Regions from separate parts of the Rhodococcus sovatensis genome, predicted to be linked through region 4. Evidence: predicted binding sites of a transcription regulator. Region 4 holds the regulator's gene; each other region holds the start of a gene.

Region 1 (8,060 bases), 2.2 Mb from region 4:
TGCATCTCCGGAACTGCACGAGGTCACGAGTGCGGCTGTGGCGATGAGGGAAAAGACGATCGATGTTCGTTTCACGGGGCCTCTTGAATCGGAATCGTGCTGAAGGTAAGGGAACGCTATCCTGCGCGGGATGGATAAACAATATCTGTGACAGATATAGTTCTGTGTCATGAGCCACCCGGACGAAGGCATTGCACGTGGTCTGCTCGATGCAGCGTTCGATCTTCGTCGCGTCCTCCGTGCGCATCTCGACGAATCCGGTACCGACGAGACGCTGCCTCTCGCTCAGGCAGAGGTCGTTCGCACCGTCGCAGTGTTTCCCGACAGCCGGATCGGCGATATCGCTTCGCGTCTGAAGCTTCGCCCGAACACGGTCAGCACGCTCGTGCGGACCTTGGTCGACAAGGGTTTGCTCGATCGGCTTCCCGATCCGGCGGACGGGCGTGCCGTCGTGCTGCGGGTGAACGACGAACGTGCTGCCCGACGGGCGCGTCGAACGGACCGTCGGGCGGAAGTGCTTGCCGCCGAGATCGGGAAGCTGTCGGCTGCCGAGCGTCGGGCAGTGGAAAAGGCGCTGCCGACGCTGGTGAAGTTGAACGATGCCCTCCGGGCATAGTGGCACGGTTAAGTGCACTCCCGGACACTCGAGCGTGCCACTGGGGCCGGAGGCCCTCGGTCGGGAAGGCGTGCTACCGTCGTGCCCATGCAGCGCGCATATTTTTGGTTTAGCAGGCCGGCCCCGGGTGGGTCAGCCAGCGACGCCATGCGCTGAAGCCCCCACCCCACGAGCCGGATACAGACCGGCTCGACGTGCGCGTGGAGCTCTGCGAGAGCCGGTCTGAGAAAGTAGACAACTTCTCATGACTATCGACATCACCCCCATGGACACAGATCTCGACGATCAGCGCACCATCAGCATCAGTCCGCTCGTGGCGCCGTCGTTGCTGCGCCGTGAACATGCGGCCGACGACGCGGTATCCGCGACAGTTCGCCGCGGCCGCGACGGTGTCGTCGACATCCTCGACGGCCGCGACGACCGCCTGATCGTCATCGTCGGACCATGCTCGGTGCACGACACCGCTGCGGCCATGGACTACGCGCGCAGGCTCGCGGAGAAGGCCGCCGAGCTGGGCGATCGCCTCCACATCGTCATGCGTGTCTACTTCGAGAAGCCGCGTACGACGCTGGGTTGGAAGGGCCTGATCAACGACCCTCACCTCGACGGCTCGTTCGATATCAACGAGGGGCTGCGCGTGGGGCGCCAGCTACTCGTCGACATCTCCGCGCTCGGTCTGCCGGTGGGGTGCGAGTTCCTCGACCCGATCACACCGCAATACATCGCCGACCTGGTCAGCTACGGCGCCATCGGTGCTCGCACCGCAGCCAGCCAAGTACACCGGCAGCTTTGCAGCGCACTGTCGATGCCGGTCGGAATCAAGAACTCGACCGAGGGTGACGTCCAGGTCGCGGTCGACGGAACCCGCGCGGCGGCGTCGAGCCACGTGTTCCCGGGTACCGATCTCGACGGCCAGGCGGCCTTGATTCGGACCACGGGCAACCCCGACTGCCACGTCATCCTGCGTGGCGGAACCGACGGGCCGAACTACGACGCCGACTCGGTCGCCGACACCGTCGCCCGGCTGCGGAAGTCGTCGCTGCCCGAACGTGTCGTCATCGACGCCAGCCATGGCAACAGTCGCAAGGACCACAACAAGCAGGTCGACGTGGTCACCGACTTGTCCGCGCGTATCGCAGCGGGCGAGCACGGAATCGTCGGCGTCATGCTCGAGAGTTTCATCGAAGCAGGTCGCCAGGACTTGACCCTCGGGCACAAGGACGAGCTCACCTACGGGCAGTCCATCACCGACGCGTGCCTCGACTGGTCCACCACTGCAACGCAACTCGACGCTCTCGCCGCAGCAGTGGAGGGGCGCAGGGCCTAACGTACTCCGCGCGGCCGGAACTGCACGCTCACGCGTGGGCCGGTCGCGCGGGTGCTCTTGGGAACGGCATGTTCCCAGGTTCGCTGACACGAACCGCCCATGACGATCAGATCTCCGTGTCCGAGGGTGAACTTGAGTGACGGCCCACCTCCTCGCGGCCTGAGCATCAATTGCCTTGTAGCGCCGAGGGATACGATGGCCACCATCGTATCTTCGGTGGCGCTTCGGCCGATGTTGTCGCCGTGCCACGCGACGCTGTCGGATCCGTTTCGGTAGTAGCACAGACCGGCGGTGGCGAACTCCTCGCCGAGTTCTTGGCGGTAGTGCGCGTCGAGTGCCGTCTTGGCGTCGATCAAGGCAGCATTCGGCCACCGTTCGGTCTCGGAGTAGAACCTGACGAGCCGTGGAACATCGACGACTCGGTCGTACATCTGACGTCGCTCTGCGCGCCAGTCGACGTCTCCGACGAGTCGATCGAACAGGTCCACCGAACTTGCCCATCCGGGCCGCACGTCCACCCAGGCGCCGCGGCTGAGTTCGCGTCGGGTGACCGATGCGCCCAGGTGTCCGAGGTCCGAGTCCTCGTCGGTGAACAACGAACCCTGCACCTCGATACTCATGCCGGTGAGTCTAGCGCCATTCGAACGTATGTTCCAGTAGTTGAATGCAGGGTAGGCAACCCTTGTTTATGTGCTACCTTTGCGCGTCTCGATCCGAACCCGGAGGTCGCCGCTCATGAAGAACGCCACAGTGCTGCGTCGTACGACATTGCTGATGGCCGCGCTGTCCACTGCTGTCGCATTGGTCGGATGCGGTTCCGGCCCCGCAGAGGACGCGTCGGCGACGACGAGTACAGCGGGTTCCGGGGATACTTTCCCGGTCACCATCGAGTCGACACTCGGAAGCGCGACGATCGAGTCGGCTCCGACACGAATTGCTACTTGGGGCTGGTCCAACCAGGACGCCCTGCTCGCGCTCGGTGTCGTTCCGGCGGCGATGCCCTCGTTCGTGGGGGAGACCTACGGCGCCGACGCGGAGGGCGTACTGACCTGGGACAGGCAGACTCTCGACGATCTCGGTGCCCCAACGCCGACTCTGTTCGAGGGTGACGGCACCGGTGAGGTTCCGGTCGAGAAGTTCGCGGAGGTAGCGCCGGACGTCATCTTTGCTCCCTACTCGGGCATCACCCAGGAAGAGTTCGACGCGCTGTCGGAGATCGCCCCCGTCGTCGCCTACCCGGATCAGCCATGGACAGCATCGTGGGAGGAACAGCTCACCATTGCGGGGCAGGTTCTCGGCAAGCAGTCCGATGCAGCCGCACTCGTGGACGCGACCGAGCAGGAGATCGCCGACGTCGCCGCGGAATATCCTGCGTTGAAAGGGAAAACGATCACCCTCACGCTCCCGAGTGGGCCTGGAGTGTTCTCGGTGAGCAAGAGCCACGACGTTCGAATCGAATTCCTCGAGCAGCTGGGCTTGGTCAACGAGGAGTCGATCCAGGAGGCCGATCCGAAGAAGGACGACGACGCCGTCTACTTCGAACTGAGTTACGAGCAGGCTCCGCTGATCGCGTCCGATCTGATGTTCGTCGTCGCGTACGACAAGCCCTCGCTCGCCGCGTTCCTCGCCGAACCCCTCGTCGCCGAACAGCCCGTCGTATCCGGAGGCCGCACCGCTTCCACCGAGTCGTTCACCGCGGACAAGAACTTCGCGTTCGGTGGGCTCACGGTCCTGACGATTCCGTACATCCTCGACGACGTCGCTGCCGCGTTGAACACCGCAGCGGAGAATGTCGGCTGACTCCCGACGATATGTCGGTGTCGGGTTCTATCGTGTCCCCATGGGCTACGACATTCAGGTTGCGATCGACAGCGAGAATCCTCACCAGCAGGCGAAGTGGTGGGCAGCAGCTCTGCACTGGCAGGTCGAGCCGTCCGACAGCGACTTCATCCAGGGCCTCGTTCAGGCCGGTCATGCCAGCGAGGAAGACACCCTCGTATTCGACGGCCAGCTCGTCTGGAAGATGGGAGCTGCCATCACGGACCCGGAAAGACCCGGGAGTCCGCGGGTGTTGTTCCAGACGGTGCCGGAGTCCAAGACAGTCAAGAACCGGCTGCACTTCGATATCCGGGTCGGCGACGAACGGGAGGCCGTCGCGCAACAACTGGTCGACGCGGGTGCCGCAGTTCTGCATCGTGGGCAGGTCGGCCCGAGTACGTGGATCACGATGACCGACCCGGAGGGCAACGAGTTCTGTGTGAGCTAGGAGTGACGACAGCGGGCGGGAGAATCCTCGGCGCATTCCAACTGTCGAATCTCAGCCGTTCCCGACATCCTCGGTTGTTCGGCTTCTACTCAAATGCCATCCGACTGCTGCCAGTAGCACGCCCACCAGGCCGAACACGACCTGCAGAATGCTGAACTCGCGAATGACAGCTATTTGCCCGACGATCCACACGATGAGAAGGACCCCTGCAGTCATCGTGATCAGGGACGCCCGAGGAATGGCGCTCCAGAGCGCCAAAGCTGCAGCCGTCGTCGGCACTCCCACCACGAGTGCAAGAGCGACACCTGCAAGGACGATGCTGTTCCACGGCAAGCGTTGTGGGACTTCAGTGCCCAAGTCGGTACCGCCACCGATGAGTCCGATCGCTCCGGTGAACGCGAGAACTCCGGTCACGGCGGCCGCCACCGCCGCGATGTTCGACCAGATGCTATTGGTGATTCGTGGTGACCGTGCGTTGGTGTGTGTTGTTTGCATTGCCCCTCCTCGTCGATGACTGATCCGTCTATCACTCAACGGCAACGGCGAGGGCGCCCAATAGGGTCGTTCGACTCCCCAATCTGTGACCGTCGACCGCGGCCCACGATCATCCGTCGCGTGCACACTTACTTCATGCCGGACACGTCGTCGAATCTTGTGATCGGAATCGAAGAGGTGGGGGCCCGCCAATGGTGGAAGGCCCTACTCGCGACGCTCAGCTCGCAGTCAGGTGCTGCGTACATGCGCTTCGTCGGAGTGGTCGGAAAGGAACCGAGGTACTTCAGCGCAACGTTCCCGGTACCTCGAACCTGGGGCTTCCTTTCGCCACGGGACGAGTGGGCGGCCGACATGCGGCAGAGCCTGCGCGAGATCGAAAAGCAGGTCGAGAACGACGGGTGGCGTCTACTGAGCCGTTCCGAGGACCCCTGGAGGCTCGAGTACACGAGGGAAGATAATCAGTTCCCCTACGAGGTCTAGCGGTAGGCACCCGGCGTTCGGCCGGTCCACCGTTTGAACGCCCGTCGAAACGCCGACGGTTCAGAAAACCCGAGTCTGCTGGAGATATCGTCGACGGAATCCCCTCGACTCAACCCTGATACGGCCGCGTCCAGCATCACTTCTTCGCGAATCTGGTTGACCGACGTCCCTTCCTGGCGCAACAGGCGTCGAAGATGCGCAGTACTGACCGACAGCATCTCGGCCATCTCGACGGTACCCGGAGCCCCGCCGTGCAGCCCGAGCTCCAATGCCCGACGAACCTGCGACGATGCAGTGCTGTCGTAATCTCGGGCAGTGAACAGTAGATTCGGCGACTCGCGGAGGTAGTCCGCCAACGTCTCTTCGGTCTGAACTATCGGTGCGCGCATCGCAGCGTTGTCGAATTCGAGCACCGCTGCAGGCGCACCGTAGGTGACATGGGTGCCGAACATTCGGTCGTAGAGTTTTCCCGTTGCGGGATCGCCGAGTTCGTACGGTAGCTCCACGGAATGGAGTTTCACCCTGCCACCGATCAGCCACGCAGCGAAACGGTGGACGAGGACCATCCGGAAGTCGGTGAGCAGTTGGCCTGCCACTTCCCGTGCACTGTCGGGTAGGTGGCTGTTGTCCGCAGGTGGAATGGTCAATCGCGTCGACTTCTCGCCGCGAGTGATCAGCATCGGCGGCATCCCCGACAGCACTCGCGTCGTCTCCGACATCCGTTCCATGGCTGCGGCCAGATCCGGACTGTGAATGAGCGTCAGACAGATGACCCGAAAGCTCCCACGGCGCATGGGCGTCGAGGACAATCCGAACAACTCGTCGTCGGTGAGTTGCCAGGTAGCCTGGGTGAACAACGTGACTTGCTTTGCGGTGAGCCGAGAGTGGGGATCTTTCAATGTCTCTGGACCGATGCCGGCGATCGACAGCGGATAGGACAGGTCGACGCCACCACTGGCGGCGAGCGAGACTGCTTTGACGACGAAGTCGACGGGGATCGTTCTGGCTGTCATCGGCCCGCGGCGAGTGTGTGCAGCCTGTCGGCTGCCTCATTCAGGACTTCGTCCTTCTTGCAGAAAGCGAAGCGTACCAATGTCTTCCACGGTGCCGGATGATCGACGAAGGCTGCCACCGGTACGGCGGCGACGCCGATTCGGTGCGGTAGCGATCGGCAGAATTCGACCGCGTCGCTCTCGCCGAGAGGTGCGACGTCGGCGCACACGAAATACGTTCCGCTGCTGGACTTCACGTCGAATCCGGCTTCGGACAGCACCGTGGACAGGAGATCGCGTTTGGCCTGGAGACCGGACCGCAGTGCATTCACCCATTCGGCCTCGTGGATGAGTGCGTGCGCCACCGCGGGTTGGAACGGGGTTCCGCCGACGAACGTCATGAATTGTTTCGCGGCGCGGACCGCATCGATCAAATCGGCTGGACCGAGCGCCCAGCCGGTCTTCCAACCAGTGGCGTTGAACGTCTTCGCCGCGCTGGACACAGTGACGGTTCGCTCGAACATGCCGGGGAGGGTGGCAATGGGTACGTGGGTGGAGCCGTCGAAGACGAGGCGTTCGTAGACCTCGTCGGTGAGGACGAGCAGGTCGTGTTCGCAGGCGATCTCGGCGATTCGGACGAGTTCGTCGCGCGTCATGACCATCCCGGTCGGATTGTGTGGCGAGTTGACGACCAACAGTTTCGTCCGTGGAGTGATCGCCTGCTCGAGAGCGTCGAGATCGACGGCAAAGCCCGAACCGTCCGGGGCCAGTGGCACAGTCGTGCGCCTGGCGCAGGCAAGCGCGACCGCTGCGGCGTAGGAGTCGTAGTACGGCTCGATCAGCAGAACCTCCTCACCCGGTTCGACGAGCCCGAGGATGGTCGCGGCGATTGCCTCGGTGGCACCGACGGTGACGAGAACTTGATCTGCGGGGTCGTACTCGATGCCGTGGTTGCGGCTGCGATCGGCGGCGATGGCCTCGCGCAACACCGGCATACCGGGGCCAGGGGCGTACTGGTTGAGCCCGCCGGCGATGGCGTCCTTCGCTGCCGTGAGCATCGACGCAGGGCCGTCCGTGTCGGGGAATCCCTGGCCGAGATTGACCGCGCCTGTTGCGACGGCGAGTGCTGTCATCTCGGCGAAGATCGTCGATCCGAAGGGTCGTAGACGTTCGACAGTTCGGCTCTGATGCTCCGCGGACATTCTTGCAGCGTAGCTGGTGTCACATTTCCGACCGGCAGCTCGTCGAAGAGAGTAGATGTCCTACTACTTTCGGGAGAACTCATGTCGCGCATACCACCGGTCGCTCCGTCCGACGCTGGAATTCTGGTCCGCCTTGCATACCGCGCCGCCGCCAAGATGGTCGGTGAAGTGCCCGAGCCTTTCGCGGTGTTCGCGCACCATCCGAAGCTGTTTTTCACCTCCCTCACGCAAGAATTCGCGGCCGACAAAGCGTCGACGACGCTGCCTCCCAGCGTTCGGGAGCTCGCCGTCTACCGGGTCGCGTGGACGCTCGGCTGCTCGTGGTGTGTGGATTTCGGAACGATGATCCAACGACTCGACGGCCTCGATGTCGACAGGTTGAAAGAGATCGGTGACTACGAGACGTCGCCGAAGTACACCGACGACGAGCGAGCAGCCATCGCCTATGCCGATGCCATGACTGCCACGCCGGATTCCGTATCCGACGCTCAGGTCGCCGATCTGGAACAACGGTTCGGCCGCGCAGGCGTCGTCGAGCTGACCTTCCAGATCGGCCTGGAGAACATGCGCGCTCGAATCAACTCGTCACTAGGCATCACCGAACAGGGCTTCAGCTCAGGTGATGCGTGTCGCGTGCCATGGGAAAGTGCAGACGCTCGGCTCACTCCGCAGGCCGAGCATC
Region 2 (8,060 bases), 540 kb from region 4:
AGTAAGTTGTGAGGCTAGGCCTCGTGAGGTGACCGAAAGAGACATTCGCTGCGATTCGTGGTGTGGTCGGCCTGAACGCGCAGGTTTCTGCGGGTGCGCAGGTTGCAGCGGCATGCAAGGTGCGCGTTCGCTGGAAGGTGCGCGTTGGGCCCCGGTGTGACCGAAACAGACATTCGCTCACTCCGCGATCGGCTCCCGGGGTGACCGAAACAGACTGTCGGTCACCCCGGGGGCCCAACTAATGCCCGATCCCGACCTTCGCGTGCACCTTTTTCATCCAGGCGGGAGCCCACCAATTCGCCTCGCCCATGAGTTTCACCAGCGACGGAACCAGCAGCATTCTGATGATGGTGGCGTCGATGATCAGTGCGAGGATCATGCCGACACCGAGGAACCGCATGATCGACAGGTTGGAGATAGTGAACGCGCCGGTGACGATGATGAGGATCAGGGCAGCGGCTGTCACGATGCGTCCAGTGCGTTGAGCGCCGATGATCACCGCTTCCTCGGTCGTCGCTCCTGCAGTTCGTGCTTCGACCATTCGCGACATCAGGAAGACTTCGTAGTCGGTGGACAGTCCGAAGACGACCGCAAGGATGAGGACGACGAACGTCGCTTCTAGTGGTGCGGGTGTGACTCCGAGTAGGTCGGCACCGTGACCCTCCTGGAATATCCAGGTCAGGATGCCGAAGGTGGCGCCGAGGCTCAAACCGGCCATGAGTACGGCCTTGATCGGAAGCACGATCGAGCCGAATGCCAGAAACAGCAGGATCAGTGTCGAGATCACCATGATCGCGACCATCGCGGGCAACCACTTGGCGATTGCGGCGTTTCCGTCGTCGACGAGCGCACGGTTTCCGCCGACGAGAATCTCGGTGTCGTCGGGAGGCATCATCTGGCGTAGGCCCGCGACTGCTGCGCTGGTCGACTGCTCTTCGGTTTCGCCTTCACCCGGTTCGCCGTAGGTCGCCTGGAGGACCACGAAATCCTCTGTCGATCCGGAGAATTCGACGCGTGCGATGCCGTCGACCTCTTCGGCCTGCCGGGTGACGTCGGCGATGGGAGAGCCCTGCGGCTTCTGGCCGTTTAGGCCGCGCAGAACGACGGTGGCCCCTTCGCCGGTGGACGGAAATTCGGTGTTCAACGTCTCGACTGCTACGCGAGCAGGATCGTCCTTGGGGAGTGCGGTGTAGTCGACCTGACCCAGAGTCACCGTGAGGATCGGCGACGAGAGAACGAGCAGTGCAGCGACGATGACGGCGACGACTCCCGGTTTGCGCATGACCCCGGTGACGACGCCTCCCCAGAACTTCTGTGCACGTGCTTCGCCGCGGTGGGAGGCAGTCTTGCTCCAGGTCAGGGAGTTGATGCGAGGGCCGAGGATAGCGAGAAGTGCTGGAACGGCCGTCAGTGACAGAATTGCGGCCCCCATGACCGCGGCCATCGCGCCGAATCCGAGTGATTTGACGACCGGTTGCGGGAACACGAGCATGCCTGCGAATGCGCAGATCAGCAGCAGCCCAGAGAAGATGATCGTCCGGCCCGCGGTGAGGACCGTGCGGATCGCTGCATCAGCCGGTTCGGCTCCTCCGCGCATTTCCTCACGGAACCGGCTGACGATGAACAGGCCGTAGTCGATCGCCAAACCGAGTCCGAGGAGCGATGCGACGTTGAGGGAGAACGAATTCACTTCTGTGAACGACGTCAGCACACGCAAGATGGCAAGTGCGCTGAGGATGCTGAGGATTCCGACGAACACCGGTACCGCTGCTGCGACAATGCCACCGAAGATGATGATCAGCAACACGAGAGTGATCGGGATGGCGATGGCTTCGGAACGCACCAGGTCGTTCTGAAGAGTGGTGCTGAACGAGATGCCTACGACCGATCCGCCGGCGAATTGCGATGTGACGTTCGGGACTTCCAATTGCGGTAGAAGCTGGTCGAACGTGGCGAAGGTGACCCCGGAGCCGGCGCCGAGAGTGACGGTCGCGAGCGCCTTGGTGCGGTCTTCGGAGACGAGGTACTGCTGCGCGGCTGCGTTTGCCGTCCAGTAGGACGTCACGTTCTCGACGGTGTAGTTGCGCTGGAATTCGTCGAGCACCGCGGTGACGTCGGGGGCGATGTCGTCGATCGTCTTGCCTTCGGGTGCTGTGTAGATGGCCACGATGTCCGAAGTCTGTTGTCCGAGGTTCGCAACGAGCGTGGATACCTCGGCTGCTTCGCTGCTGGGGTCGATGTAGCCGCCGTCGCTGAGTCTGTCGAACACCCCGAGGCCCCATATGCCGCCGAGCGCAACGACCACGACGACGACGGTGAGTACCCATCGTTTGCGAGAAACGACGAACGAAGCCCAACGTGTCACGTACTTCTCCGGCTCTCTCGATTGCCACTGCCTTGATTGTCACTGCGATCCTGAGCGAGCCTATCGGCTTCGGCGTCGATTGATTTGTGTCGGTGCCGTGCGCTCTAATGGGAACACACGTTCGAATGATGCCTTCCCCGCCATTCGCTCGAGCACACGTTCGCGCATCACACGTTCGCGCACAGCACAGCGCCCTCGTGCGTATCCGCACACTGGCAACGAAGGGGTTCGACAATGGGTTGGAACGACGGTCCGCCGACCTGGTCGGAGATGGAACGGGTCCTGTCGGGGCGTCCCAAGCGGTCCACACCCGACATCGTCGGCGACGGAGGAGACAGTCCGGCGTGGTCGCGTAAACGCGAGGTGTACGAAGGGAACGTGACGCGGTCGGCGGCTGCAACCACGCCGTACGCGGAACTGCACGCACACTCGGCCTTCAGCTTTCTCGACGGTGCCAGCCAACCCGAGGCGATGGTCGAGGAGGCGGTGCGCCTGGGGCTCGAGTCGATAGCGATCACCGATCACGACGGCTTCTACGGTGTCGTGAGATTCGCAGAAGCGGCCAAGGCTCTCGGTATCGGCACTGTCTTCGGTTCCGAATTGTCGTTGGGGACGGCGAAGTCGAGAGCGGGCGAAGTGGATCCGGACGGAGTGCATCTGTTGGTTCTTGCGCGCGGGCAGGAGGGATACCGCAGACTGTCACGCGAAATTGCGACTGCACACCTGGCGGGTGGGGTCAAAGGCAAGCCCCAGTACGACATCGATGCTCTTTCGGCAGCAGCGGGTGGGCATTGGCAGATTCTCACCGGCTGTCGAAAAGGTCATGTTCGACGCGCCTTACAGGACGGTGGACCTGACGCTGTGGATGCTGCTTTGCGAGACCTGGTCGACAGGTTCGGCGCAGGTCGAGTAACCGTCGAACTCACGCGTCATGGTGTGCCGGAGGACGATGAGCGCAACGACGCGCTGTTCGAGGCGGCAGCGCGGTGCTCTCTTCCTGTCGTCGCCACTACCGCGGCGCATTACGCGACGCCGGACAGTCGACGTCTGGCGATGGCGATGGCAGCAGTGCGTGCACGTAGCAGCCTGGATGATGCCTCCGGATGGTTGCCCCCCACCGGGGGGACGCATCTGCGTTCGGGCGAGGAGATGGCCGGATTGTTTCGGCACTACCCCGGTGTCGTGCGTACTGCGGCAGAACTCGGACGGGAGTGCGCGTTCGATCTTCGGTTGATCGCCCCGCAGCTTCCGCCGTTCGATGTGCCTGTCGGTCATACCGAGATCAGCTATCTCCGTATGCTCACGCTCGATGGTGCCTCACGCAGATACGGCACAGCCACCGAGCATCCGTCGGCCTATGCGCAGATCGACTACGAGCTCGACATCATCGAGCGGTTGAACTTTCCTGGGTACTTCCTTGTCGTCCATGACATTGTCGCGTTCTGTAAGAACAGTGACATCCTGTGTCAGGGAAGAGGATCGGCTGCGAACTCGGCGGTGTGCTATGCCATCGGAATTACCAATGTAGATCCCGTGGCGAACAAACTCCTCTTCGAGCGGTTTCTGGCACCCGAGCGCGATGGGCCTCCGGACATCGATGTCGACATCGAATCGGACAGGCGCGAAGAGGCGATTCAGCACGTGTACGAGAAGTATGGCCGTTCGCACGCTGCGCAGGTCGCGAACGTGATCACGTATCGGGGTAAGTCCTCGGTACGTGACATGGCGCGCGCGCTCGGCTTCTCGCAGGGCCAGCAGGATGCCTGGAGTAAACAGGTCACCCGCTGGTCCAACATCGGCGACCAGGAGGGGAGCGACATACCGAAACCCGTTCTCGATCTGGCGCGGCAGATCGAGGGCTTCCCGCGGCACCTCGGGATCCACTCGGGTGGAATGGTGATCTGCGATCGTCCTATTGCCGACGTGTGCCCGGTCGAATGGGCGACGATGGCGGATCGCAGCGTAGTGCAGTGGGACAAGGACGACTGTGCTGCAGTGGGTTTGGTCAAGTTCGACATGCTCGGTCTCGGTATGCTGTCGGCTCTGCATTACATGATCGATCTGGTTGGCGAGCACAAAGGGGTTCGGATCGATTTGGCGGACATAGACCTGGGAGAGAAGGCCGTCTACGACATGTTGCAGCGCGCCGATTCGATCGGCGTGTTCCAAGTCGAGTCGCGTGCACAAATGGCGACATTGCCGCGCCTCAAGCCGACCGAGTTCTACGACTTGGTCGTCGAGGTTGCTCTGATCAGACCGGGACCCATCCAAGGCGGTTCGGTTCATCCGTACATCAAACGCCGCAACGGACTCGAGCCCGTCACGTTCGATCATCCGTCGCTGAAGAAGGCCCTCGATCGCACGCTCGGAGTACCGCTCTTTCAAGAACAACTCATGCAGATGGCGATCGATGTCGCGGGTTTCAGCGCTGCCGATGCGGATCAATTGCGTCGCGCCATGGGGTCGAAGCGTTCCCCGGAGAAGATGAACGAGCTGCGAGGCAGGTTCTACGATGGTATGCGGGAGTTGCACGGAATCATCGGTGCTGCTGCAGATCGCATCTACGAAAAGTTGTCGGCATTCGCGAATTTCGGTTTCCCCGAGAGCCATTCGCAGAGCTTTGCATCTCTCGTGTTCTACTCGTCCTGGTTCAAACTGCATCATCCCGCAGCGTTCTGCGCCGGGCTCCTGCGAGCTCAGCCGATGGGGTTCTATTCTCCGCAGTCCTTGGTGGCCGACGCGCGGCGCCACGGAGTCCAGATCCACGGACCCGATGTCAACGCCAGTTCCTGGTATGCAGACCTCACCGGGGGAGGGCTCGAGATTCGGATGGGGTTGGCAGATGTGCGGAATATCGGCCAGGAGCTCGCCGAACGTATCGTCGAGTCACGTATCCTCGACGGGCCGTACCAGTCGTTCGTGGACCTCACCGGCAGGGTCGAGCTGTCCACGGCGCAGGCCGAATCTCTGGCAACTGCAGGCGCTCTCGGTTGCTTCGGGATCACTCGTCGGGAAGCACTGTGGGCGGCCGGTGCCGCCGCAGGGGAACGTCCACATCTGCTTCCTGGCCTCGGGGCATCGACGCGGGCGCCGGTGTTACCCGGCATGAGTGATCTGGATCTGGCATCGGCCGATGTCTGGGCAACGGGGGTGTCGCCCACGTCGTATCCGACTCAGTTCTTTCGCGAACAACTCGACCGGTTGGGAGTTCTTCCTGCGAATCGTCTGCTGCAGGTTCGAGACGGCGACCGGGTTCTCGTCGGTGGAGCAGTGACTCATCGTCAACGACCTGCGACAGCAGGCGGCGTCACCTTCATCAACCTGGAGGACGAGACGGGAATGGTCAACGTCGTGTGCTCGGTGGGATTGTGGGCGAAGTATCGAAAGTTGGCGCTCACAGCTCCAGCCCTGCTCATTCGCGGCAAGGTGCAGAACGCAGAGGGTGCAGCAACCGTCGTCGCGGACCATCTGCAGCTCATGGATCTGAGGGTGCATTCGAAGTCTCGCGACTTCAGGTGAACACGCACCAGGCACACTGGAGACGTGAACCTTCTCCTGCTCGCCGACACACACGTGCCGAAGCGAGCGCGTGCCCTATCCGAACAGGTCTGGGCCGCTGTCGACGCCGCCGACGTCGTGATTCACGCACGCGACTGGGTGGATGTTGCATTGTTCGAGGAGTTGCAGACCCGCGCGACGCGATTGATCGCATGCTGGGGCAACAACGACGGCGACGAGCTCCGAGCACGTATGCCCGAACGCGCCGACGTCACCCTCGATGGTGTGAAGATTGCCGTTGTCCACGAGACAGGTGCCGCCGTGGGCCGCGAGAAGCGGATGGCTGCACAGTATCCGGACGTCGACGTGCTGGTGTTCGGGCACAGTCATATTCCGTGGGACAGCGTTACCGACAACGGACTGCGACTCCTCAACCCCGGTTCTCCGACGGATCGCCGCAGACAGCCATTTTGCACGTACATGACAGCGGTGATCGAGCGCGGGGAATTGCACGGCGTCGAGATCCACCGGCTTCCGGCGCGGTAAGTCTCGAAGCCCACCCGTGTTCACTGGTCACGTGCGTGCGGTAGGGGAGTTGTCTCGGGCCTGGTCGACGAGATCGTGGACGAGTCGGATGATGACGTCCATGTCCGTCATGACACCGGTCCGCACCGCATCCTGTTCGGCGGGGCTCAGGGGCGGCGGGGAATCGGAGTCGAAGGACATGACCATGTCGATCTTCGCTCGCAATCTCTGCAACGGTTCCATCAGTTCTTCACCAGCATCGGTGATCAACTTGTTCTGACGCGCACCCGACACCGCAAGTGCCGCGAGCATCTCGTTGAAGCTGTTGGCCAGCGAGGCGAGTTCGTCGTCTCCGGTCACGACGATAGGTTCGAGCTGGCCCGTTCGTGCCACTCGCTCGGTGGCATTGCGCAACCTCTTCACAGGTCTCAGGCCGGTACGGGCAACCGCGGATCCGGCGATGCCCGCGAGTGCAACGAGAAAAGCGCCGATCGAGACCAGCGCGAGTGTGAGCTTGGTGAGCAAAGGCTCGTTCGAATGGAGTGACTCGGCAACCATGAGAGTTTCGCCGGAAGCCGTGCGCTTCGCAGTCAACACGTATCCGCGCACTTCACGAAGCGACTCACTGGTAGTTCCGTTCACGACGCTCTGTTCGGGCTCGTCGAGCACACCTGCCGAGTTGGTGAACGGCGTGGAGTCGGTGGTGAACGTGACGAACTCACCATCGGACGTCACGAGCGCCGCCTTTATCGCAGGCCCATCGGGATTGCCTGCACCGAAACCGAACGCGGTGGAGGGCACTCCGGTCGTTGCACCGCTGATCAGAGCATCGGCGTTTCGTGACACCCGGTCACCGAGTTGGTCTCGCAGGGCCTGCTCCGCGACGACATAGATCGCGAGCGCGCTGACGGCTACGGCAAGTGCAGCGAGACTTATCGTCAGGATTCGAATCCGACTGTGCAGTGAAAAACTGTGGTGATACGAAAACAGCGCGGACCGTAACGATCGAAGTGTCCTGGCCGCCCTCGTTCCGGAGTAGGGCGGCGTCGGCATCGCTCCAGTATCCATCGGTGGTACTGAGAGTGGTGTGAGAAGGCCTGCTTGTCAGTCGCCGGAGTGTTCGTGGTCGCTGGTGGACAGTGGTGCGCGGCGTGCCTGTTCGAGGACTTCGGTGGTCTGTCCTCCGTGACTGCCCGGCCCGACGTGTGCTTCGGCGCGGAGCCGTTCGACCATGTGCGGATAGTGCAGTTCGAACGCCGGCCGTTCGGACCGGATCCGCGGCAACTCCGTGAAATTGTGCCGCGGCGGCGGGCACGAGGTCGCCCACTCCAACGAGTTGCCGTAACCCCACGGATCATCGACAGTGACCACTTCCCCGTACCGGTAGGACTTGAACACATTCCACACGAACGGCAACGTCGAGGCACCGAGCACGAACGCACCGATCGTGGAAATGATGTTGAGCGTCGTGAACCCATCCGAAGCCAGATAATCCGCATACCGACGCGGCATACCTTCGTTCCCGAGCCAATGCTGCACCAAGAACGTGCCGTGGAACCCGAAGAACGTCAACCAGAAATGCCACTTACCGAGCGTCTCGTCCATCATCCGGCCCGTCATCTTCGGGAACCAGAAGTAGATACCGGCATACGTCGCGAACACCACCGTCCCG
Region 3 (8,060 bases), 2.8 Mb from region 4:
TGCACGCGAGGAAATACGCAGGCTGGTCTACGACGACACCCGACTGATCATCGCTGTCAATCACGTCTCCGAGACAGACCCGTATACCGTCGCCGCAGCAGCCTGGGCAAGTCCCTTGCGTCCGGCGATCGGTAGGACGCGGGTGTTGGCCAAGGACGAACTGTTCCAGGAACCGAAGCAGCGCAAGCGAATCGACATGATGGGCGGCATCCCGGTATTTCGGGGCAAGAATCACGGCATGCGCGCGGTCAGCGCAGCGGGAAACAGGATGATGGATGTCAGCGCGGAACGCGTCCGGCGTGGGGACGATCTTGCAGTGTTCCCGGAAGGTACGTGCAACCTGGTCGACCCGACGCAGATTCAACATGTCGGCAGCGGCATCGGCCACATCGCCGCGCGGATTCGCAAGCTAGGCGTCGAGCCGGTTCTGATCTGCATGGGCTTGAGTTACGGGCCTGCGCAGAAGTTGAAGTCTGCGAGCGTCTACATCGACCAACCGATCACCGGATTACCGGACAAGCCGCTCCATATCGTCCGCACCGTGGCGGACGGAATGCAGAAAGCACTCGACGGTGCAGTGGCCGCTTACTGAGCGGTAACTCGGTGTTGGTAGAACAGATCACAAGGTTCCCGTATTTCGTAACTTCAGGAGACACACGTGAGTGATGCAGTGAAGACCGCCGTAGTGACCGGAAGCGCACGAGGAATCGGCGCCGCCGTGGCCAAGCGACTGGCCAAGGACGGATTCGGAGTCGCCGTCGTCGACCTCGACGAAGCCGCGTGTGCCGATACCGTCGACGCCATCAAGTCGGCCGGTGGTCAGGCCGTCGCAATCGGGGCCAACGTGGCCGACGAGGAATCGGTGCAGACGGCGGTTGACCGTATCGCGTCCGAATTCGGTGCGCCGACCGTGCTGATCAACAACGCGGGGATCACGCGCGACAACCTGCTGTTCAAGATGACCGTCCAGGATTGGGATTCCGTGCTCGGCGTGCACCTGCGCGGATCGTTCCTGATGACCCGCGCGGTCCAGAAGCACATGATCGACGCCAAGTGGGGTCGGATTGTCAACCTGTCGAGCACGTCGGCACTCGGTAATCGCGGGCAGGCGAACTACTCGGCAGCCAAGGCCGGCATGCAGGGATTCACGAAGACCCTCGCCATCGAACTCGGCAAGTTCGGCGTGACCGCCAATGCGATCGCCCCGGGGTTCATCGAGACCGAGATGACTGCCGCCACTGCGGAGCGTGTCGGGGTGCCGTTCGAGGACTTCAAAGCAGCTGCAGCGTCGCAGATTCCGGTCAATCGCGTCGGAAATCCGGATGACATAGCGCATCTCGCGTCCTTCTTCGTCAGCGAGGGTGCGGGCTTCATCTCGGGCCAGGTCGTTTACGCCGCTGGTGGCCCGAAGGATTGATAGGGCTCGCCCTGAATGCAGAGAATGGGCTACAGCAGTTCAGCTGTAGCCCATTCTTGTCTGAAATTACGGGTCAGTACGTGTAGAAACCCTTGCCGCTCTTGCGGCCGAGCATGCCAGCATCGACCATCCGCTGCAGGAGCGGCGGCGGGGCGTAGTGCGGCTCGCGGAACTCTGCGTACAGGGATTCTGCGACAGCCAGGGTGACGTCGAGCCCGACGGTGTCGGTGAGACGCAACGGCCCCATCGGGTGCGCACACCCGTTGACCATGCCCTCGTCGATGTCCTCGGCGCTCGCAAAGCCGGACTCGAGCATGCGGATGGCCGAGACCATGTACGGAATGAGCAACGCGTTGACGATGAATCCGGCGCGATCCCCGGCACGAATCGTCTTCTTGCCGAGAGTGTTTCCTGCATAGTCGGTTACCGCAGCTACGGTCTCTTCGCTGGTGAGCAAGCTGACGACGATCTCCACCAACGGCAACACCGGCACGGGGTTGAAGAAGTGGACCCCGACGACCTTGTCGGGACGCTTCGTCGCATTGGCCATCTTGATGACCGGGATAGACGAGGTGTTCGTGGCCAGGATTCCTTCGGGCTTGACGATGGAATCGAGCTTGCCGAACAGGTCCAGCTTGAGCGATTCGATCTCCGGTGCCGCTTCGATCACGAGGTCGCGGTCTGCGAAATCGTTGATGTCGAGAGTCAACGAGATTGCAGCGCGCGCCTTCTCGGCTGCATCGGATTCGATGCGGCCGGACTTGACGGCGCGGGCGAACGACTTGTCGAGGCGCGCTTCGGCGGCGTCGGCCGTGGCCTGGCTGGTTTCGAGAATCAGCACGGAACTACCGGAGCGGGCGCACATCTCGGCGATGCCTGCTCCCATGGTGCCGCCACCGATGACGCCTACGAGGTTGATGTCGTTCATTTGAGCAGCGCCCGCGACATGACGACACGCTGAATCTGGTTGGTGCCCTCGTAGATCTGGGTGATCTTGGCGTCGCGCATCATGCGTTCGACCGGGAAGTCGGTGGTGTAGCCCGCGCCGCCGAAGAGCTGCACGGCGTCGGTGGTGACCTCCATGGCCACGTCGGAGGCAAAGCACTTCGCTGCCGCGGAGATGAACCCGAGGTTCTTCTCACCGCGCTCGGCACGAGCGGCCGAGGTGTATACCATCAGACGCGCGGCTTCGACCTTCATCGCCATGTCGGCGAGCATGAATTGCACGGCCTGGAAGCTGCTGATCGACTGCCCGAACTGCTTGCGGTCCTTCGTGTATTCGATCGCCGCATCGAGGGCACCTTGGGCGAGACCGACAGCCTGAGCACCGATGGTGGGGCGGGTGTGATCGAGGGTCTCGAGCGCCGTCTTGAATCCGGTGCCGGGCTCTCCGATGATGCGGTCGCCGGGGATCTTGCAGTTCTCGAAGTACAGCTCGGCGGTGGGCGAACCCTTGATTCCGAGCTTCTTCTCCTTCGGCCCGACGACGAATCCTTCGTCGTCTTTGTGGACGATGAACGAGGAGATACCGTTTGCGCCCTTGTCAGGGTCGGTGACGGCCATGACGGTGTACCAGTCGGACTTGCCGCCGTTGGTGATCCAACACTTCGAACCGTTGAGGATCCAGTCGTCACCCTCGGCCTTGGCGCGGGTACGCATGCCGGCCGCGTCGGAGCCGGCTTCACGCTCGGACAGCGCGTACGACGCCATCGCGCCGCCCGCGAGGGACGGCAGAACCTGCTGCTTGAGCTCTTCGGAGCCCTTGAGGATCAGGCCCATCGTGCCGAGCTTGTTGACGGCAGGAATCAGCGAGGACGAGCCGCAGACGCGGGCAACTTCCTCGATGACGATGCAGGTGGCTACCGAGTCGGCACCTTGGCCGTCGTATGCCTCGGGAACGTGGATGGCGTTGAAACCGGAACTGTTGAGTGCAGACAGTGCCTCGTCGGGGAAGCGTGCGTCCTCGTCGACCGCCTTGGCGTACGGAGCGATCTCCTTCTCGGCGAGCGCGCGAATGGCCGCGCGTAGTTCATCGTGCTCTTCCGGCAGGCGAAAGAGATCGAAATCCGGATTTCCGGCCATGCTGCCACTCTCCTCGGGCTATGGGCTGCGCGGCACTGAGTGCCACAGATTTCTTGATGGTACCGAGGTGGCGCGTTGAAGACAAGGATAGGTGGCACCGAGTGCCAGCATCCTCGGTCTCGGCTAGTCCCAGTGTTCGGCGAGGGCGTCGGCGATCGCCGTACGCGAGGTGCCGCGGGGGAAGACAGCGACGACGACCTGCTCGGATCCGGTGTCGAATCCGGCTCGGACCTTGCCGAGTGCCTCTTGAAGGTCGCTCGCACTGGTCGGGACGCCGTCCCGAATCATTCGCCTCAGTATGTAGTTGTGCGTCGCCGTGACCGACGCCGAGAACTGCAGAATCTCCAGGTGGGAGTGCGTGGGTAGGGCTTGGCGAAGGTAGTCGACGAACAACCGGTCGTACCGAAAGACCGTGACGATTTCGCGGTCGCGCAGCGCCGGGTTCTCGTGCACGACCTGATACCGCAGCCGAGACTGTTCCTTCCAGCCGGAAAATCGCTCGAATACCAGTTGGGCTGCTTCGCAGACGGCTATCCAAGGATCCTTGTGCGGGCGTTCCAGAAACGATGCAGTCTGCTCCAGCAGGATTTCGTGGTCGGCGAAGATGACGTCGTCCTTACCGCGAAACTGACGAAAGAACGTCCTGCGCGAGATTCCCGACGCTTCGGCTATGTCGTCGACCGAGGTGGCCTCGTAGCCGTTCACTGCGAACAGGTCGAGGGCTGCTTTCGCCACGGACAGGCGAAAGGCGTCGGAGTCCTCGGAGTCACGCATTGCATGAACGTAGTCCATAGCGCGTCCACGCCCTCGGTCATGGCGAGATTCCGGGCCGGGGAGATCCGATTCGACCGAGCCGAAGTTCCGAACGAGTAGCGCGTACGACTGTAGGGTCGTGAAAGAAATCCCCTCACCGTGAAGGATGGAAGTCTTGGCTCTCGTAGCAGGAATCGACTCGTCCACCCAGTCGTGCAAAGTGTTTGTCCGAGATGCTGATTCGGGCGAAGTCGTGCGGCGTGGACGGGCACGTCATCCCGACGGTACCGAGATCGGTCCAGCGGTGTGGAAGGCCGCGCTCGAGACCGCTCTCGACGAAGCAGGTGGTCTCGACGACGTCGACGCGGTTGCCGTCGGTGCTCAGCAGCACGGGATGATCTGTCTCGACGAGTCCGGTGAGGTCGTTCGGCCGGCATTGCTGTGGAACGACACGCGATCTGCGTCGTCCGGAGCGGATCTCGTCGAGGAGTTCGGGGGAGGCCAAGCATGGGCAGATGCAGTGGGCGTCGTCCCGGTCGCGGCGATCACCGTCGCCAAGCTCCGGTGGCTCGCTGACCACGAACCCGAGAACGCTGATCGCACCGCGGCGGTTTGCCTCCCGCACGACTGGCTCAGTTGGCAACTCGGCGGCGCGGCAGGGCTCGACTCGTTGGCTACCGACCGCGGCGACGCCAGCGGCACCGGCTACTACTCGGCCCGGACCGACGCCTACCGCGAGGATCTGCTGGAGCTGGGTATGCGTGGGCGTAGGCCGCGCTTGCCACGCGTTGCGGGGCCGTACGACCGGATCGGCGAAACAGCGTCCGGCGCTGTGATCGGACCGGGAACCGGTGACAATGCCGCAGCTGCACTCGGTTTGGCCGCGAAGGTCGGCGATGTGGTCGTCTCGGTCGGCACATCCGGTGTTGTCTCGGCCGTCACCGATATCGCCGCGGCCGACCCGTCGGGAATCATTGCAGGGTTCGCCGACGCGACAGGTCGGCAGCTTCCTTTGGTGTGCACGTTGAATGCTGCGCGTGTTCTCGACGCGACGGCGTCGTTGTTGGGCGTCGATCACGACGGACTGTCCCGGCTCGCGCTGTCGACTCCGAGCGAAGGTCTCGTACTGATTCCGTACTTCGAAGGTGAACGGACCCCGAATCGTCCCGACGCATCCGGTGCACTTCACGGTCTGCGCCTTGGTAATTCGACGCCAGGCCATCTAGCGCGCGCCGCGTTGGAGGGCTTGCTGTGCGGCTTGGCCGACGGCATCGACGCGCTCCGGACCGCGGGGGTCGACACGCGCAGGGTCCTGCTCATCGGCGGCGGCGCCCAGTCGGCAGCGCTGTGCGAACTCGCCCCGGCGATCCTCGGCGTACCCATCGTCGTCCCCGAGCCGGGCGAGTACGTCGCCGACGGTGCAGCGCGCCAAGCGGCCTGGGCACTGGCGGGCACACCTGAGCCGCCGCAGTGGGCGTCGGCGCGTGCCCGCACCTTCGAAGCCGACCCGAATCCGGAAATCCGTGAGCGGTACGCGGAGGTCCGGGATCTGACCGAAGGCGTCTGACTGGCGTTTTCGAGCTTCTCAGCGTGTGAAGGCGCAGAACTCGTTGCCTTCCGGGTAGCCGCCTGCGCCGGATAGCTGAGATGCGCCTTCGATCGCGTCGGGTCAGATGCATGAGTCGGGGTAGAGGTCCTTGAAGGATGCGAGAGCCGCCCTCTGAGCCTACTGATGTACGCGTGTTCGAACAGATGTTCGACATATTGTGGTTTTCGGGGTATTCTTGGAGCATGCTTTCGGGGGAGGGTGTCGCCGGTGTAGCCGACGACGTAGGGGTCGCGAGTGCACGTGGTGTGCTCGCGATTTCCGATCAGATCCTGTGCGGTGCAGTCGAATCGATGGAAGCCGCGTGGAAATCTGTTGCAGCCGTTGATTCGAGCCTGCTCGTCGATGCTGATCGGCGTGCGTTGATGGTTCGAATGGAAACGTTGTCGCGGGCGATGTACGGCACCTCGCACACATGGCTGACCGAATTGATAGACAGCGACGGGTTGGCGGTGTTGCCGGAGAGGAGCAACCCTGCGCGACTGGGGTGTTTGCTACGCGTCGATCCATATGTGGCGGGTAAGCGCATCAAGATTGCTGCGAAGCTTTCGCGGCGTCGGGCGATGACCGGGGAGAAGCTCGATCCGGAATACCCGACGACCGCGGATGCGCATGGTAGCGGCGAGATCGATGCTGCGCATGCGAAGGTCATCGACAAGTTCTTCACGAAGTTGCCTTCGGCTGTCGATCACGAGTCGAAAGTCCAGTCCGAGATTCTGCTGGGGAATCTTGCGAAAGAGGTGACGCCCGAGCAGCTTCGCGTTGCTGCAGCACGTCTGCATGCGCTGTTGGATCCGGACGGGACGCTCGATGACAAGGATCCGTCGAGCAAGTGCTACTTCCGGCTCGGGCCTCAGGACTCCGACGGGCTGAGCAAGGGCAGCTTCGTCATCGACGCGGAGTGCCGGGCGTATCTCGAGCCGCTCCTGGCCAAACTGGCCAAGCCCGGCAACTGCAACCCCGACGAGCCGAAGCCTGTGGTCGACGAACCTGGTGGCAGTGACGAACCCGGTGGCAGCGACGAGCCCGGTGGCAGCGACGAGCCTGGTGGCAGCGACGAGCCTGGTGGCAGCGACGAGTCCGGTGGCAGTGACGAACCTGGTGGCAGTGACGAGGAGTCCGGACCGGGGGATGAAACAGACAGCGATCCCACCTTGTTCGGCGGTCCCGGCGGCGATGGGTCCGGCGGTGGTGGGTCCGGCGGTGGTGGGTCTGGCGGTGGTGGGTCTGGCGGCAGCGAGTCCGATGACAGTGAAGCCCGTTCCCGGACTATCGAGGATGACGGGCGTCGAGCGGGCCGGGATGCACGCAGTCAGGGGCAGCGGAATCATGATGCGTTCAAGGTGATTCTGCGCCAGATGCTTGCCTCCGGCACGCTTGGGCAGCATCGCGGGTTGCCGGTCACTGCGATCATCACGATGACGGCGAAGGAACTCGAAACCGCGTCCGGGCATGCGGTGACCGGCACTGGGTCTCTGGTGGCTATTCGGGATGCGATTCGCATGGCCGCGCATGCTCGTCACTACCTGGCGATCTTCGACGACGACGGACGGGCCCTGTATTTGGGCCGCTCCAAACGTATTGCATCTGCTGATCAGCGGATCGTGCTGACCGCTCGCGATCGCGGGTGTAGCTTTCCGGGTTGTACTCGGCCTGCGGTGTGGTCTCAGGCTCATCACGTGACCGATTGGGCGCGTGGCGGCGATACCGATGTCGATTCGCTGACGTTCGGATGCGATACGCATCATCCGCTCGTCGGCGACGGGCCGAACGACTGGGCGACGACCACCACGGGCCCTGATCATCCGCAGCCGGGGCGAACCCAGTGGCATCCACCGGAGGCTGTCGACCCGGATCGTAGAGGGCTCGTCAACCACTATCACCATCCGCAGGAATACCTGTATCAGGAACCCGAGGACCCCGAACCGTAGGAGACGGTCGTGCGACAGCCGTGAGTCGCCCGGCCATTGCGGAATCACGCGTCATCACTTTAGATGTGATGACGCGCGTCATCGGTTGTCGCGTGTTGGCGGGAGGGGCAGGGGATGCACGTACATTCGGTAGTGATCATCGGGAGCGGCTTCGGTGGTCAATGCGCAGCGAAGGCGCTGCTCGATCGAGGCATCGATGATCTGGTCATCCTCGAGAGGCGATCGTTTCTCGGCGGGACCTGGCGACAGAATCGATATCCGGGTGCAGCGG
Region 4 (8,060 bases):
GACAGACGGTCACAGGTTATCCGGCACTGGTGAAGGAGAACGGGGGCATCGCAGTACGCGTTCTGAGCACACCTGCCAGTCAACGTGCCGCGATGCGCGACGGCACCCGTGCGCTCCTGCTCCAATCGGCGCCGCGCGGAACGAAAGCTCTGATCGCGGGCATTCCGACCCGTGAGCGTCTGGCGCTGGGACAGAACCCGTACGGCAGCCTCGACGATCTACTCGAGGACTGCCGTGCGAGCGCCGCCGACGAGTCGATGGACGCACATGGCGGACCGGTTCGATCTCCGGAGAAGTTCGCAGCACTGTCCAGAGCCGTCAATGCCGAGATCACCGACCGCACGTCGAGAATCCTTGCCCTCGTTCGACCGATCCTTGTCGAAGCACTCGGGCTACGCGCGATACTGGACACGACGCAGGGTGACGCTGCCGACGATGTGCGCGAGCAACTCGCCGGGCTGGTCTTCGACGGGTTCGTATTCGAATTCGGCTCGGCACACCTTGCGGAAATTCCGCGCTACCTGAACGCCGCATCTGTCCGACTGAACGCCCTACCGAGCAGCGCCGGGCGGGACGATGCAGGCATGGATGTTCTGGACCGGGTGTACGAAGCCTACGACCGGTTGCTGAAATCGCTGCCGGAGTCGCGACTTCACACCAAGCCCGTTCTCGACATCTTCTGGATGATCGAGGAACTGCGAGTCGGGCTGTTCGCCCAGAGCATTCGCACGGCCTACCCGGTCTCGGAGAAACGAGTACTCAAGGCTATCGATGCTGCTGGCCGGAACTGAGCTCGGCGAAACTAGTCGACCGAGGACGACTCGCGGTGCGCACGAAGGTCTTGGATTTCCTTCTCGAAGTCTTCGGCCGAACTGAAGGATCGGTACACCGACGCGAACCTGAGGTATGCGACCTCGTCGAGATCCCGCAACGGACCGAGGATTGCCAAACCCACCTCGTGGCTGGGGATCTCAGCGGAACCTGAGGCGCGAACTGCGTCTTCGACCTGCTGGGACAAAAGGTTCAACGCATCGTTGTCCACGTCGCGGCCCTGGCACGCCCGCCGGACACCTTTGACGACCTTGTCCCGTGAGAAAGGTTCGGTAACGCCGCTACGCTTGACGACTGCAAGCACCGCCGTTTCGACGGTGGTGAATCGGCGGCCGCATTCCGGACACGATCGCCGTCGACGGATTGCCTGCCCCTCGTCGGCTTCACGCGAATCCACCACGCGAGAGTCCGGATGCCTGCAGAACGGGCAATGCATGTGTGCGCCTCCGTCGTAGCCGTCGCACGCTCCCCGATCACTCCCGAGAGGTGCAGGCTTCGAGGATACTCGGAGCGTCACGTAGGCAACTCGATCGCCCAGCAAGCGAGGCGCCTGGCGCGACGGAGCGACCGTCTGAGTTGCCATGAACGTCGACTACGGCAAAGCAGGAACGGTAAGCAGCTGACCCTGTTCGACTGTGTTTACAGCAGGAGTGGATGCCGAGTCGATCGAGGCCGCGCGAAGATTCGCCACTGCGACGAATCCCAGAATCACCAGCGCAGTAACCAGGACGCCTACCACCATTGCTGTCCACGAGATCTTCTCGTCACGGTGTGCCCGGTCCACGCAGGCACCGGACGACCCGTGTGAACCGCCCTGTGGGGCAGCGCCGAGAACGTAGCGCCGACGCTCGTGCGTCGCGCGGCGTCTGTTGCGCACAGGCGCAGCAACCTGGGTGCGGTGATCGGTCAAGAGGCGGTGGTCGGTCAAGAGGCGGTGGTCGGTCAAGATAGTCATCGGAACCTCCGTGGTGTCGAACGCGATCGAACCCGTTATTCGATCAGGCGTTCGATGAACGCTTGTTCGAAGTTCTATCACGCGACTCCGACAAAGTCAGCAGAAAACGCGACACGGATCGAACAGATGTTTGATCACGAGGCATTTTCGGGCTAGATTCGTGTCAGAAACCACACGTCACATCCACCCCACGCGTTCAGGCGGTCGAAATTTTCATCCGCTACACATTGTCGAGACCGCGACGAACGCGCGTACGACCAGGAGGACCCACGAATGAAGGACGAGACCTCGTCAGGGTCGGCGAAGTCGACGACCAAGTCGGCAGGAAAACCGGCCGCTGTCCCGACCGCGAAAGCATTCGAGGGCGAAGGCACCGATATCAACGCCGGCCTGACCGAACGTCAGCGCAAGGTCCTCGAAGTCATTCGGGCGTCGGTCACCGAGCGTGGATATCCACCCAGTATTCGTGAGATCGGCGACGCGGTGGGTCTGACCTCGACCTCGTCGGTCGCACACCAGCTCCGCACGCTGGAACGCAAAGGATTTCTTCGTCGGGATCCGAATCGTCCGCGAGCTGTGGACGTCCGAGGACTCGACGAGGTACAGGCCGACCACGCGGCAGCTGTGGCCGACGGCTCGGCCCCGGACGGAGATCAGCTTCCGACGCCGACCTTCGTACCGGTGTTGGGAAGAATCGCAGCCGGCGGACCGATCCTCGCCGAGGAAGCGGTGGAGGATGTGTTTCCACTCCCCCGCGAGCTCGTCGGGCAGGGTTCGCTGTTTCTGCTCAAAGTCGTCGGCGAGTCGATGATCGACGCAGCGATCTGCGACGGCGATTGGGTGGTCGTCCGGCAGCAGAGCGTAGCCGACAACGGCGACATCGTGGCCGCGATGATCGACGGCGAAGCCACGGTGAAGACCTTCAAGCGCAGCAAGGGCGATGTGTGGCTGATGCCGCACAACCCACTGTTCGAGCCGATTCCGGGCAACGACGCTGCCATTCTCGGCAAAGTCGTAACGGTGATGCGCAAGCTCTGACCCGATACGAGAACGGCCCGCAACCAGAGGAGTTGCGGGCCGTTCTCGTATTGATCGAAGGTTACAGATCGAGTCCTCGACCGATGATCTCCTTCATGATTTCGGTTGTACCGCCGTAGATCGTCTGCACACGAGAATCCATGTACGCCTTGGCGATCGGGTATTCTTTCATGTAGCCGTACCCACCGTGCAACTGCAGGCACCTATCGATGAGCCGGACCTGGTTCTCTGTCGTCCACCATTTCGCCATGGCGGCTTCCTGGACTGTGAGCGTTCCGGCGTTGAGCAGTTCGATGAACTTGTCGACCATGATTCTGGTGGCCGTGGTCTCCGTCGCGAGTTCTGCGAGGACGAACCGTGTGTTCTGGAACTTGCCGATCGACTTTCCGAAAGCCTTACGGTCTCGGCAGTACTGGATCGTCATGTCCAGTGCAGACTCCATCGCTGCCGCGGCGACCACCGCAATCGACAGCCGCTCCTGAGGCAGATTCTGCATCAGGTAGATGAACCCCATGCCCTCGTCGCCGAGTAGGTTCGCAGCAGGAACTCGAACGTCGGTGAAGCTGAGTTCGGCGGTATCTTGCGCTTTCATGCCGATCTTGTCGAGATTGCGACCTCGCTCGAAGCCAGGCATGTCGCGCTCGACGACGAGGAGGCTGAAGCCCTGCGCGCCCTTCTCGGGGTCGGTACATGCGACGACGATGATGAGATCGGCATTGATACCGTTGGTGATGAAAGTCTTGGAGCCGTTGAGGACCCACTCGTCGCCGTCGCGCACCGCACGAGTCTTGATGCCCTGAAGGTCGCTACCGGTGCCAGGTTCCGTCATGGCGATCGCCGTGATCAATTCGCCCGAGCAGAACCCGGGTAGCCATCGCTGCTTCTGCTCGTCGTTCGACAGATCGATCAGGTACGGCGCGACGACGTCGTTGTGAAGTGTGAACCCGATCCCGCTGTACCCGCCGCGGGTAGTTTCCTCGGTGAGGATGGCGTTGTAGCGAAAGTCCTTGACCCCGCCGCCGCCGAACTCCTCTGGCACTGCGGTTCCGAGGAATCCCTGCTTACCTGCTTCGACCCAGACGTCGCGGTCGACGATGTTCTGCTCCTCCCACCGCGCGTGATTCGGAGCGACATGCTGGTCGAGGAATTTGCGGTACGACTCGCGGAAGAGATCGTGCTCCGGTTCGAACAGTGTGCGGTCCACTAGATTCACTCCTTCGATGCTGTCCAGTACGAAAACTGGCATTAGGAGAACCCTACGACCACCCCGCGGACCTGGTCGATGACCGAGCCGTGCGTGATCGGTGACCGAACTAGCGAGCAGTTCGACGGTTCAGGGCGCGCATCACTGGATACCCCACGAGAATTCCGACCGAACCCCAGGCGATTCCGCCGAGTTCGACCGAACCGATCGTCAGCGTCAGGTCGCCGATCCCTGCCACCAACGCGGCAGCGACGACGGTGAGGTTCACCGGATCGGTGAAGTCCACCTTGCTGTCGGTCCAGATACGTACACCCAGCAAGCCGATCAGTCCGTAGAGAACCAGGGTTGCTCCGCCGATGACCCCGTCGGGCACGGTGAATACCAGGGCACCGAACTTCGGCGAGAAGGCCAGCACGATGGCAGTTGCAGCAGCGACCCAGTACGCGGCGGTCGAGTAGACCCTCGTGGCCGCCATGACACCGATGTTCTCGGCGTAGGTGGTCGTACCCGATCCGCCTGCGGCACCGGCGAGTGTCGTCGCCAGACCGTCGGCGATGAGTGCGTCGCCGGCGAGGTCGTCGAGTGACTTGCCGGTCATCGCCGAGACGGCCTTGACGTGACCGACGTTCTCGGCAACGAGGACTATCACCACCGGCAATGCGATGAGTACGACAGACAGTTCGAACGTCGGGCCGCGGAACTCCGGAATCCCGACCCAGGAGGCCGCGCGCATCGCGTCGAGCTTGGCCGGGTCGATCTGTCCGATCACGGCGGCGAAGATCCAACCGAGGATGACGCCGACGAGGATTCCGAGGCGCCCGACCAAACCGGGACCAGCAACGGTCGCCACCACAATCGCGAGCAACGTGACGACTGCAACCAGCGGCTGAGCCTCGAAGGACGAGGTTGCCGCAGGAGCCAGATTGAGTCCGATGAGCACCACGACTGCGCCTGTGACGACGGGCGGCATGACGGCTTCGATGACTCGGCCGCCGGCGAACTTCACGATGAAACCCACAGCTGCGAGCACGATTCCGACGGACATCACAGCGCCGAGCTGTGCTGCCGGACCATCTGCCTGCGCGGCACTCAACGGCGCGATGAACGCGAACGAGGAGCCGAGATAGCTCGGAATTCGGCCGCGCGTAATGATCAGGAAGAGCGCGGTTCCGATGCCCGAGAACAGCAACGTGGTGGTGACCGGGAACCCGGTAACCGTCGGAACGAGCAGGGTCGCACCGAACATCGCGATGACGTGCTGCATACCGATCCCGATGGTGCGCGGCCAAGTCAACCGCTCGTCGGGTGCAACCACTGCGCCCGCAGAGGGCGTTCTACCGTCCCCGTGCAGGGTCCATCCGAAATTTCGACTCACAAGGAAGCGATCCTAGTGCGAAGCCGAATCCGCAATGCAGCCAGTTCGATACAGCAGTCAGTTCAATACAGCAGCAGCGGCAGCACGCGCTGCCGTGGAACTGTCCGTCTTCAATGCGGCGGCCGCAGCGTCGATGCACTGTGCCAGCGTCACCGAGGACAACTTCGCTCCGACATGAGCCACCGCCGCCGAGGCCGCCGACAGGGACGTGACGCCGAGACCGACGAGAACGCACGCCAACAGCGGATCTGCAGCTGCCTCGCCGCATACTCCAACCGGCTTTCCTGCTGCGGCACCCGCCTTGGCGGTGTGAGCGACGAGCGCTATGACGGCGGGTTGCCAAGGATCGGTCAACGATGCGAGCTGCGAGGACATCCGGTCGGCCGCCATCGTGTACTGCGCGAGGTCGTTCGTGCCGATCGACAAGAAGTCGACATGCTCGAGGATGTGCTCGGCGAGAAGCGCCGCGGCTGGAATCTCGATCATGACGCCGGGCTTCAAACCGCGGGCTCGCGCATCGGCGGCGAACGCTGCGGCTTCCGCCGCGGTAGCGATCATGGGCGCCATCACCCATGGAGACGATCCGGTCGCTGCAGCGGCAGCGGCGATGCCGTCGAGCTGGCGGTACAGAATTCCTCTGTCCTGCTCTGCAATTCGGATACCGCGGATCCCCAACGCTGGGTTTGCCTCGTCGGCATGGTTGGCGAACCGAAGCGGCTTGTCCGATCCTGCATCGAGGGTGCGGACGACGACCTTGTGTCCGTCGAATGCCTCGAGAACCTGCCCGTAGATCTCGGCCTGCTCGTCGACGGTCGGCTCGACATCTCGGTCGAGGAAGCACAGTTCGGTGCGGAACAGTCCAATTCCGGCGGCCGCGGTCTTGCGGGCGGCTCGCGCACCGGCACCGTCCTGGACGTTGGCGAGAATGTCGACTGCATGACCGTCGGACGTCGACCCCTGACCGGTCCACCGAGAGACGCGATCCAATTCGGCACGGTCTGTCTCTACGGCGTCCGCAGCAAGTACGGCGTCCGGCTCGAGAACGATGTCCCCGGTGATTCCGTCGACGACCGCCGACGTTCCCTCCTGCACGTCGTCGAGGCCCGCTACGGCAACAACGCACGGTATCCCCAACTGACGGGCGATGATCGCAGTATGACTCGTCGGTCCGCCCAACGACGTCGCGAGCCCGACGACGAGGGTCGCATCGAGGCCTGCAGTGTCGGCCGGAGCGAGATCGTCGGCGAACAACACCGATGGAACGGTCGGTGTCGGCACACCTGGTTCGGGGACTCCGAGAATCTCGGCGATCACACGGTCGCGAATGTCGCGCAGGTCCGTCACGCGCTCGGCCATCAGACCGCCCAGTTTCTGGAACATAGCTGCGAACTTCTCGGTGGCAGCATCCGTCGCAGACGTTGCCGGAGTGCCGGCGGAGATCAGCTTCTCCGCCGCCTTGAGCCATCCGCGGTCCTGCGCCATCGCAGCGTTCGCCGACAGCACTTCGGACGCCGCGCCGGTGGCAAGCTCTGCCCGGCCGCGGAGACGGCCTGCAACCACCGACGCCGCCTCCCTGAACCGTTCCAGTTCGGTGCCACGCGCAGCCTCGTCGACGACCGTGGTGTCGACCGGTACGTCGGGACGGCGGCCTGGTCTGATGACCGGGCCGAAGCCGATGCCAGGTACGACAGGGGTGCCGTGCAGCATCGAAGCACCCGACAGCGGCGTCCCGGTCCCCTGTGTCTCCGCTCGTAGCGATCCCGTCATGCGTCCTCCTGGAACTCGAATGTGATGTCAGCCGGACTGTGATCCTCCGACTGAAATCGAACTGTTGTGACTGAGATTACTCTTTGCTCTTGACATGTCAACAGATACGGGCGTAAAACAACATAAACCAACATAGTTCAGACGGGAGGCGCAGGTGTACGCAGAAGAACGGCAGCGGTCTATTGCGGAACTCATCACTTCCTGTGGGCGGGTCTCCGTGGCCGACTTGTCTGCGTCCTACGGCGTGACTACCGAAACGGTTCGTCGAGATCTCGCTGTTCTCGACCGGCTCGGCGTCGTACGTCGCGTGCACGGCGGCGCGGTGCCGGCTTCGGCACTGACAGTCACCGAACCCGGCGTCGGCGAGCGCGAATACATTCGCGCCGAGCAGAAGGACGCCATCGCCGCCGCGGCTCTCGACTATCTGCCGCCATCCGGAGGCAGCGCAGTACTCGATGCGGGAACGACCACAGGTCGACTCGCAGCTCTGCTCGGCGATCGAGAACTCACCGTCATCACCAACTCGGTTCCCATCGCCGCGCGCCTCGCACTGTTCGGTGGCGTCAACCTACGCATGCTGGGCGGTCGAGTTCGCGGCACGACGCAGGCCGCAGTCGGGGAGGAAGCACTGACGGCACTCGCATGGCTGCACGTGGACGTGGCATTCATCGGGACGAACGCGCTCAGCGTCGGCCATGGCTTGTCGACTCCCGACAGTGACGAGGCCGCAGTCAAGCGAGCCATGGTTGGCAGCGCCAATCACGTCGTGGTGCTGGCGGACTCGTCCAAGATCGGCCGCGAGCATCTCGTGAGCTTCGCGCACGTGGACAACATCGACGTCCTCGTCACCGATTCGGACATAGACGAAACAGACCACAAGAGTTTGACCG

What was found. The regulator LexA, encoded in region 4, represses DNA repair genes until DNA is damaged. The targets are predictions, from matches to a motif close to CGAACANNTGTTCG.
Region 1: the regulator LexA is predicted to act here: its motif matches at 2,585-2,598, upstream of WDS16_RS00715 (alpha-ketoglutarate-dependent dioxygenase AlkB).
Region 2: the regulator LexA is predicted to act here: its motif matches at 2,476-2,489, upstream of WDS16_RS13560 (error-prone DNA polymerase).
Region 3: the regulator LexA is predicted to act here: its motif matches at 5,998-6,011, upstream of WDS16_RS24000 (HNH endonuclease signature motif containing protein).

The regions. Positions count from the first base shown of each region.
Region 1 covers NZ_CP147846.1:174,121-182,180, forward strand. Annotated here, with positions in the region: gene WDS16_RS00700 (iron-siderophore ABC transporter substrate-binding protein) at 1-75, opposite strand, end outside; gene WDS16_RS00705 (MarR family winged helix-turn-helix transcriptional regulator) at 170-616, shown strand; gene WDS16_RS00710 (3-deoxy-7-phosphoheptulonate synthase) at 861-1,943, shown strand; gene WDS16_RS00715 (alpha-ketoglutarate-dependent dioxygenase AlkB) at 1,940-2,563, opposite strand; gene WDS16_RS00720 (ABC transporter substrate-binding protein) at 2,679-3,743, shown strand; gene WDS16_RS00725 (VOC family protein) at 3,784-4,209, shown strand; gene WDS16_RS00730 (hypothetical protein) at 4,261-4,704, opposite strand; gene WDS16_RS00735 (hypothetical protein) at 4,825-5,184, shown strand; gene WDS16_RS00740 (AraC family transcriptional regulator) at 5,181-6,197, opposite strand; gene WDS16_RS00745 (pyridoxal phosphate-dependent aminotransferase) at 6,194-7,378, opposite strand; gene WDS16_RS00750 (carboxymuconolactone decarboxylase family protein) at 7,460-8,060, shown strand, end outside; gene WDS16_RS00755 (sigma-70 family RNA polymerase sigma factor) at 8,040-8,060, opposite strand, start outside.
Region 2 covers NZ_CP147846.1:2,895,729-2,903,788, reverse strand. Annotated here, with positions in the region: gene WDS16_RS13565 (MMPL family transporter) at 239-2,365, opposite strand; gene WDS16_RS13560 (error-prone DNA polymerase) at 2,600-5,884, shown strand; gene WDS16_RS13555 (metallophosphoesterase) at 5,909-6,409, shown strand; gene WDS16_RS13550 (HAMP domain-containing protein) at 6,437-7,441, opposite strand; gene ctaD (cytochrome c oxidase subunit I) at 7,493-8,060, opposite strand, start outside.
Region 3 covers NZ_CP147846.1:5,141,775-5,149,834, forward strand. Annotated here, with positions in the region: gene WDS16_RS23970 (1-acyl-sn-glycerol-3-phosphate acyltransferase) at 1-592, shown strand, start outside; gene fabG (3-oxoacyl-ACP reductase FabG) at 659-1,417, shown strand; gene WDS16_RS23980 (3-hydroxybutyryl-CoA dehydrogenase) at 1,491-2,336, opposite strand; gene WDS16_RS23985 (acyl-CoA dehydrogenase) at 2,342-3,499, opposite strand; gene WDS16_RS23990 (TetR family transcriptional regulator) at 3,623-4,273, opposite strand; gene WDS16_RS23995 (FGGY-family carbohydrate kinase) at 4,428-5,819, shown strand; gene WDS16_RS24000 (HNH endonuclease signature motif containing protein) at 6,044-7,789, shown strand; gene WDS16_RS24005 (NAD(P)/FAD-dependent oxidoreductase) at 7,904-8,060, shown strand, end outside.
Region 4 covers NZ_CP147846.1:2,358,368-2,366,427, forward strand. Annotated here, with positions in the region: gene hrpA (ATP-dependent RNA helicase HrpA) at 1-791, shown strand, start outside; gene nrdR (transcriptional regulator NrdR) at 803-1,267, opposite strand; gene WDS16_RS10980 (hypothetical protein) at 1,424-1,786, opposite strand; gene lexA (transcriptional repressor LexA) at 2,060-2,824, shown strand; gene WDS16_RS10990 (acyl-CoA dehydrogenase family protein) at 2,886-4,028, opposite strand; gene WDS16_RS10995 (uracil-xanthine permease family protein) at 4,138-5,403, opposite strand; gene ptsP (phosphoenolpyruvate--protein phosphotransferase) at 5,461-7,170, opposite strand; gene WDS16_RS11005 (DeoR/GlpR family DNA-binding transcription regulator) at 7,325-8,060, shown strand, end outside.